Regions from separate parts of the Nocardioides sp. JCM 18998 genome, predicted to be linked through region 2. Evidence: predicted binding sites of a transcription regulator. Region 2 holds the regulator's gene; the other holds the start of a gene.
The links. Region 2 encodes LexA, which represses DNA repair genes until DNA is damaged. Its sites were predicted from a motif close to TCGAACANNTGTTCGA; they were not measured.

Region 1 (4,214 bases), 370 kb from region 2:
CCCAGGAGGCCTCGATGACGTTCTCGCCGACGCCGACGGTGACCCACGAGGTCGTGCCGTCGGAGGTCTCGATGAGGACGCGGGTCTTCGCGTCGGTGCCGTGGCCGTCATCGAAGAGGCGGACCTTGTAGTCGATCAGCTCGAACCTCTCGACCACCGGGTAGGCCAGCACGATCGCGGCCCGCAGCGCCTGGTCGAGCGCGTTGACCGGGCCGTTGCCCTCGCGGGTGACGACGTAGCGCTGGCCCTCGGCGTGCAGCTTGACGGTGGCCTCGGTGGAGCCGTCGTCCTGGGAGATGACGCGCCACGACTCGAGATCGAAGTACGAGGGACGCTTGCCCTCGACCTCCTCGAGGAGAAGCAGCTCGAAGGAGGCGTCGGCCGCCTCGAAGGTGTAGCCGGCCGCCTCCCGCTCCTTGACCCGGTCGGTGACGCGGGTGACCAGCTCGCGGTCGGTGAGCTCGTAGCCGAGCTCCTTGCCCTTGAGCTCGATGCTCGCGCGCCCGGCCATGTCGGAGACCAGCAGGCGCATGTCGTTGCCGACGCCGGCCGGGTCCATGTGCTGGTACAGGTCGGGGTCGACCTTGATCGCGGAGGCGTGCAGGCCCGCCTTGTGGGTGAAGGCGCTGGCGCCGACGTACGGCTGGCGGGTCGCCGGCGGGAAGTTGGTCACCTCCGCGATGGCGTGGGCCGTACGGGTGGCCTCGGCCAGGAGGCCCTCCGGGAGGACCTGGCGGTCGAGCTTGAGCTGGAGGTTGGCGACGACCGCGATCAGGTCGGCGTTGCCGGTCCGCTCGCCGTACCCGTTGATCGTGCCCTGCACGTGGGTGGCACCGGCCTCGACGGCGGCAAGCGTGTTCGCGACCGCGCAGCCGGTGTCGTTGTGGCAGTGGATGCCGACTCGGACGCCGGTCGTGTCGATGACGTCGGTGACCACGTCGGTCAGCCAGGTCGGCAGCATGCCGCCGTTGGTGTCGCACAGCGCCGCGACCTCGGCGCCCGCCTCGAACGCGGTGCGCAGGACCTCGAGGGCGTACGCCCGGTTGGCGCGGTAGCCGTCGAAGAAGTGCTCCGCGTCCAGGAACACACGGAGACCCTCGTGCGTCAGGTGGGCGACGGTGTCGCGGACCATCGCGAGGTTCTCCTCGAGCGTGGTCTTCAGAGCCAGCTCGACGTGCCGGTCGTGGCTCTTGGCGACGAGGGTCACGACGCTCGCGCCGGAGTCGCGCAGCGCGGCGACCATCGGGTCGTCGGCGGCCTTCAGGCCCGCACGCCGCGTCGAGCCGAAGGCGGCGAGCTTGGCGTGCTTGAGGTCGAGCTCCGTCAGCGCGCGCTTGAAGAACTCCGTGTCCTTGGGGTTGGCACCCGGCCAGCCACCCTCGATGAACCCGACGCCGAAGCCGTCCAGCTGGCGCGCGATGGCCAGCTTGTCCCCCACGGAGAGGTTGAGACCCTCCTGCTGCGCGCCGTCGCGCAGGGTGGTGTCGTAGACGTGGAACGAGCCCTGGAGATCCATCGTGGTCACTTCTGTCTATCGGTCGTCATGCGGTCGGTGATCGTGCTCGGGCAATAAAAAAACCTCTCGGGAACGAGAGGTTGGCGCATCGTGTCCCCTACTGCCGGGGTCGCGATGCGCTAGCGAATGATGATGACGCTGATTGCCACGGTCGACATCCTGCCACACCTCTGTTCTCTGTCTGCCGGGAACCGACATCCGGACCCTCGGGCACGGGTGCCGGTGGTTGAGGTGCGAGCGAAGCGAGCCTCGAAACCACCGCAATCGCTATGCCGTGATGTCTTGAACTCGACCACACGCATGGTGGTCCGACGGTGCTGTGCTCCGCGCTGGGACGGTGCCAAGACACTGTGCTGGCACCCGCTGTACCACGCTTCTCTCGTTCGTCTTCGTGATCGCCAGCAGGCCCTACAGGCGCAACCCGTCCACCGGCGGTTGCCGGTGGGTGGCTTGCGTACCGGTGGCGACGGTTCCAGCCAGAGATTTCAAGGGAAGAACGGCACCGCGGGTGCCGGTCGAGTGTCTTGGCACAGCAGGTGCCGAGAGCACAGTTCCGTCGGGCCACTAGCCCCGTGGCACGGAACAAGGACCAGAGAAGATGTTCGAAAAGAAGTCTCTGGACAGGTCCGATGAGGCCCAAAACTGTCGGTCCCTGTCCGTAGATTCGAACCATGACCACCGCACCGATCCAGGATCTCGACCGGGACACCCCGGCCGGACTCCTGGATGCGATGCGACGCGACCGCGAGGACGCCCGCCAAGCCGAGATCCGGCTCATGCTCGACGCCCTCGCGTGGGCCGACCTGCACTCGACCGACTCCTTGGACCGGGCGATGACGGTGCCCGGCACCGACCACGAGCTCGCGATCGCCGGCGAAGGGGCGCCGCTGGTGGCCGAGTTCGCCGTCGCCGAGCTCGCCACCGCCCTGGGACGCTCCGCCGACTCAACCCGCCTGTGGCTCGGCACCGTCCTGGAACTGCGCTACCGACTGCCACTCGTGTGGGCGAGGATGGTGTCGGGACCGTTGGAGCCGTACAAGGCCCGCCAGATCGCCTCCCAGACCCTCGCCCTGTCTCCGGACGCGGCAGCCTGGGTGGATGCCCAGGTGGCACCGGTCGCGCACAAGATCGGGATCGTGCGCCTCGAACGCATGGTCACCGAGGCGATCCGACGTTTCGACCCCGAAGAAGCAAAGGCCCGGGAGGTCGCCGCGGCCGAGCACCGCCACGTCACCATCCACGACCGTGACGTGGTCGGAGGCTGTGTCGGAGTCAGCGCGAGCCTGGACGCAGTCGACGCCCGCGACTTCGAGACCGCGATCGCCCGCGCCGCGCACGCCCTGCTGTTGGCAGGCTCGGAGGAGTCGTTGGACGTGCGGCGGGCGTTGGCGGTGGGTGAGATCGCGCGACGCGAGCTCGGACTCGACCTCACCACCGGCGGATCAGCCGCGACCCTGTACGTCCACCTGAACGCGGTCGAGCCGGAGATCACTCGCGTCGAGCACGGCTCCGGCGACTACGTGGTCGGGATCGAGCGGCTCCGCACCTGGCTCTCCCGGCCTGGCACCACCGTCTCGATCCGGCCGGTCATCGACCTCAACACCGAGATCGCCTCGTCGGGCTACCAGCCCTCAGCGACCCTGCGGGAGCAGATCGTGTTGCGCAACCCCATCTGCGTGTTCCCGCACTGCACCCGCAGCGCCCGCTCGGCCGATCTGGACCACATCGACCCCTACGAACACGGCAGCACCACCAACTCGGCGAACCTGGCACCCCTGTGCCGGCTCCACCATCGGGTCAAGACCCATGCCGGCTGGAGCTACACCCAGCTGAGCCCCGGCGAGTTCCTCTGGAGATCACCCCACCACCAGCACTTCCACGTCGACCCCACCGGCACCACCCCACTCGAGCGACCAGACGTGGGCCCATGAGCCACAGGGAAATACGCGAGACGCGGCACCCCTGTCGGGATGCCGCGCCTCGGTGATGCGTCAGATGACGGCGGGCGTCACTTGGAGAGCGACGCGACCTTCGTCTTGTCGGCCTTGACCGTCTTGGTGAGCTTGGCGACCTTCTTCTTCAGGACGACCTTCTTGTGGCCCTTGGCCTTCTTCAGAGCCTTCTTGGCCGCGGCCAGGGACTTGGTGTCCTTGGCGAGCTTGGCCTGAGCGGCCTTCAGGGCCGGCGAGGCGCCCGTGGTGCCGCCCGTCGACGACTTGGTCACATTGACCGACGGGAGCGCCAGGTCAGTGCTCGTCGCGGTGCAATTGATGCTGAGGCCACCGAGAACGCCACTGACAGCAGCGGGGAGCTTGACGGCCTGCATGCCGACGGCGCTCGGCGTGAAGCCAGCCAGCGTGCCGGACGCGTTGAGTGTGGCGTCCTTGGTGCCATCGGTGATCTTCGTCCCCTCGGGGATGGTGATCGAGGACGCGACGCTCTGCGAGCCGAAGGCGACGTTCCCGTTGAGAGTCCCGCTGATGGCACCACCGAATCCGACGACGATGATGTTGGCAACGTCAGCAGGAAGCGTGACCTTGGCGGTGATGGCCTTGCCCGGCACCTTGGTGCCGGCCGGGATCGACGCAGGAAGGGCCGGGATCGAGTACTCCGCGGAGACAGCCTTGGTGCCGAAGCCAGGGATGTCGCAGTTATAGGCGACCGACTTGGTGACATCGGCAGCGTTGGCCGCAACACC
Region 2 (4,214 bases):
TCGGCGTAGTCGTTGTCGAGGACGCAGTACGCCGGCGTGTGGTGAGCGGACGGCGCGCTGGCGAGCGGCTCGGGCGCGCAGTAGCCGTAGTAGCCCTGATCACCGATGTTGGCCAGGTAGATGTCCACGTCGTCGACGGGCACCGGCGCACCGTTGATCTGGGTGGTGCCACCGCCGGTGGTGTGGTCGGCCTCGGGCATCCGGTAGCCGGAGCTCTGGTAGATCGAGTAGATGTGATCGAGGTTGCTGAGCACGACCTGTGGGGTGATCGGGCCGCCCGCCTTGGGGGCGTCGACGCCCGCGCTCGCGTAGTGCACGCAGATCGGGTGGGTGGTGGAGCAGACGATCCGCTCACCGGCGAGCTTGGGGCGGGCGACCTGGGCCTCGGCCCGCTTGCGGGCGGCGCCGCGCAGCGAGCTCTTGGTCAGCGCGATCCGGCGCAGGTACATCGACGCATCGCCCGGCGCATCGCCGTCGGAGTCGCCGAGCGCGCTCGCCGCCGGTAGCCGTACCGCCGATCCGCGCTCCGCCTGAGCGGGGGTCGCAACGGACACGGACAGCAGCGACGCCACCACGACCACGAGGGTGGTCAGGGCGGCGGCGGAGGAGGGGAGGGCGCGCGTCACTCCGGCAGTTTAGGTGTCAGCTCCCAAACCGCCACGACGCCGGCGATGGTCACCATCCAGCCGACCAGGACGTCGAGCACCCAGTGGTTGCCCGTACCGATCACGGTAGCCGCCGTGATGAAGGCGCCGGCCCACCCGAGGATCTTGACGATCCGCCACCGGGCGTGTCGTTGCAGCACCATCGCGCACCACAGCGACCAGCCCGCGTGCAGAGACGGGAAGGCCGCCAGCTCGTTGGTGAGGTGGCCCAGACCCTTGGGCGCGGAGGCGTCGGAGCCCCACCAACCCTGGTCGGAGTGGAGGGCGAGCACGTCGGCGTAGCCGTCGAGGAAGCGCGGCGGCGCGGTCGGCAGCATGAGGTAGAGGGTCAGCGCCAGGACGGTCGTGACGAGCAGCGCACGACGGGCGGGGATGTAGGCGTCGCGCCCCTTGAAGTAGAGCCAGACCAGCACCGAGAGCGTGATGATGTAGTGCGCGGTGGCGTACCAGAACGAGGCGAGCAGGCCGATCGTGTCGTGGCGCACGAAGAAGTCGTTGATCGGGTGTTCCCAGTTGAGCCGTACGGCCCGCTCGATCCGGAGCAGCTCCTTCGCGCGGTGGATCGCCGGCTCGCGGGCGTCGCTGGCGAGCCGGCGCGAGAGGGTGTAGCCGACGTAGAGCGCCGAGATGAGCAGGAGCTCGCGCAGGCCGGCGCCGACGGTGGAGAGGCGCTGGCGGATGGTGCGACGCCCCGTCGGCGGGGCGAGGATCGCCTCATCGCCGGCGATGACGTTCTCCTGCACGCGGGTGCCTCCTGAGAAAAACGGTGGGATCGGGCGTGCCCGATCCCACCGATATTATGCCGAGGTCGCCTTCACAGGCTGCGTAGCACGGCGGTGACCTTGCCCAGGATCGTGGCATTGGTCCCGTCGATCGGCTCGAGCGCGGAGTTGTGGGGGAGCAGCCAGAGCTTGCCGTCCTTGCGGCGGAACTCCTTGACGGTCGCCTCGCCGTCGAGCATCGCGGCCACGAAGTCGCCGTTGTTCGCGGTCTGCGCCTGCTGGATGACGATGTAGTCGCCGTCGCAGATCGCCGCCTCGATCATCGAGTCGCCCTTGACCTTGAGCAGGAACAGCTGGCCGTCGCCGACGAGCTCGCGCGGCAGGGGGAAGACCGCCTCGGTCTGCTCCTCGGCCAGGATCGGTGCGCCCGCGGCGATGGTGCCGACCAGCGGGACGTAGTGCGCCTCGGGGCGGCTGTCGCCGATGCCGGTCTCGTCGTAGTCGACCTCCTCGGCGCCGCTGATCGCCTTGCGGGCCTTGAGCACCTCGGGCAGGAAGACCTCGAGAGCGCGCGGGCGATGGGGGTCGCGCTTGATGAACCCCTTCTGCTCGAGGACCTTGAGCTGATGGGCGACCGAGCTGGTCGAGGTCAGGCCCACCGCGGTGCCGATCTCGCGCATGCTCGGCGGATAGCCGCGCTGCTCGATGCAGTCGCGCAGGTGACCGAGGATGCGCTGCTGGCGGTAGGTGAGGCCGGTCGCATCCGGCGGGCCGTCGGGCAGCTCAGCCAGGTTGCTCTGCTCCTTGGAGGTCATGCGTCTCACGGTAGTGCCGCGCCCGGGTGGATTCAAACAGATGTTCGATCCGGCGTGTCGCGAGACGGCACAAGAAATCTCGTTCGAACACTTGAACGAGTTCGAACCTTTGTTCTACTCTCGCTCATGTGTTCGATCGAACGTCTGATCGAAAGCCGCTGATGGTCGCTCCACCGAAAACTGTCAGTGGTCGCGGTTAGACATCGTCTCGGACACACCAAGTCCCGCCTTCCCCAGGAGACTGACATGAGCTCGATGACCCTCGACCAGCTGTTCGAGACGCCGCGTACGACCGACGTCCGAGCGGTCCGCCCGGCGACTGCGGCCCGCGCGCCGCGTCAGGGCTCGACGCTGCGGCTCACCCGACGCGGTCGCGTGGTCGTCTTCGTCGTCGGCCTGATCGCGCTGCTCGGCGTCGGCCTGCTCATCTCCAACGGCGCCGGCGCCGCCTCGCAGGCCGGTGCCCCGGAGTCGACCCACTCCGTGGTCGTCGCCCCCGGCGACACGCTGTGGGACCTCGCGTCGGCGGCCTCCGACGACGGCGACGTCCGCGCGATGATCGATCACATCGAGAAGATCAATGGCCTCGCTGGTGCGAGCCTGTCGGCTGGTCAGACTCTGCGTATCCCGAACTGACGGGAGCGCTCGCCAGCGCCCGGAGTGCCCGGGCGCCCAGCAGCAGCGCGACGAAGAGGCACGCCGCGGCTCCGATCGCGGCCAGCAGCAGGAAGAGCCACGACGCGCCGTCGCCGTCGCGTGCATCGCCACCGAAGTCGATCGCGGCATAGACCAGATAGCCCCACGCGATCAGCGCCACCGTGACGCCGAGCGCCAGCGCGAAGACGTCCCTGCGGAACCGTCGCGGCGGCCGAGCCGCCCTCCGGCTGCCCTTGCGCTTGCCACTGTTCTGCTGCCCCACGCGCCACATTCTCTCCTGAGATGGGGCGCTTTGGCGCCCCTTGAGCGCGACACGCCGAGGTCTCGCGGCGCGCCGCGCCGGAGCACTTGCATGCCTTGCGGCCGGGGCATAGAGTCACCACTACATCTAGTAGTTACACGGATGTAGTTATCCACATCTAGTTCACATTTGTGCGTGCTCGTTGCACAGATCGCGACGCGTTCTCCACAGTCGGGGCGGCTTCCTCCACAGGGGGATCCACACCGGCGAGCCCCATGAACGATGCAGAGACCACCCGAGGAAGGAGGACCGTCATGCACTGCCCCTACTGCCGGCACAACGACACGAAGGTCCTCGACTCCCGGGTGGCCGAGGACGGCGGCTCGATCCGCCGGCGTCGTCAGTGCCAGGGCTGCGAGAAGCGGTTCACCACCGTCGAGCTGATGCAGCTGACCGTGCTCAAGCGCTCCGGTGCGACCGAGCCGTTCAACCGCGACAAGGCGGTCGCCGGCGTCCGCAAGGCCTGCAAGGGCCGCCCGGTCACCGAGGACCAGCTGGCCTGCCTGGGCCAGGAGGTCGAGAACACGCTCCGTACGAGCGGCTACGCCGAGGTGCCCGCGCACGAGGTCGGCATGGCCATCCTCGCGCCGCTGAGCACGCTCGACCAGGTCGCGTACCTGCGGTTCGCCTCCGTCTACCGACAGTTCGAGTCGGCGGACGACTTCGAGGACGAGATCGCCAAGCTGCGCGCCGAGCGCAGCCTCAGCCCTGCCGGCTGACACTCAGGGATAACACCACAGACAGCCCGGGCAGGCCGTGGGGAAGCGTGCCTGTCCGGGCCACCAGCAACAGCAAGAGACCGATGAAATTCACGCGACAAGGGGACAAGGCAATGACCGAGACGGTGAGCGGTTCGGGCCAGCAGGCGCGCACCGGGGGCGGGCTCCAGCTCGAGCGGGTGTTCAGCACCGAGGGCGTCCACCCGTACGACCAGATCACCTGGGAGCGGCGCGACGTCGTCCAGACCAACTGGAAGACCGGCGAGACCGTCTTCGAGCAGCGTGGCGTCGAGTACCCCGACTTCTGGTCGGTCAACGCCTCCACGATCGTGACC

Region 1: the regulator LexA is predicted to act here: its motif matches at 2,107-2,122, upstream of ACZ5L9_RS01305 (HNH endonuclease signature motif containing protein).

What each region holds. Positions count from the first base shown of each region.
Region 1 covers NZ_AP043886.1:269,390-273,603, forward strand. Annotated here, with positions in the region: gene cimA (citramalate synthase) at 1-1,516, opposite strand, end outside; gene ACZ5L9_RS01305 (HNH endonuclease signature motif containing protein) at 2,188-3,447, shown strand; gene ACZ5L9_RS01310 (DUF6801 domain-containing protein) at 3,525-4,214, opposite strand, start outside.
Region 2 covers NZ_AP043886.1:635,597-639,810, reverse strand. Annotated here, with positions in the region: gene ACZ5L9_RS03045 (MXAN_6640 family putative metalloprotease) at 1-626, opposite strand, end outside; gene ACZ5L9_RS03040 (phosphatase PAP2 family protein) at 623-1,408, opposite strand; gene lexA (transcriptional repressor LexA) at 1,480-2,202, opposite strand; gene ACZ5L9_RS03030 (LysM peptidoglycan-binding domain-containing protein) at 2,449-2,838, shown strand; gene ACZ5L9_RS03025 (hypothetical protein) at 2,780-3,121, opposite strand; gene nrdR (transcriptional regulator NrdR) at 3,415-3,879, shown strand; gene ACZ5L9_RS03015 (vitamin B12-dependent ribonucleotide reductase) at 3,993-4,214, shown strand, end outside.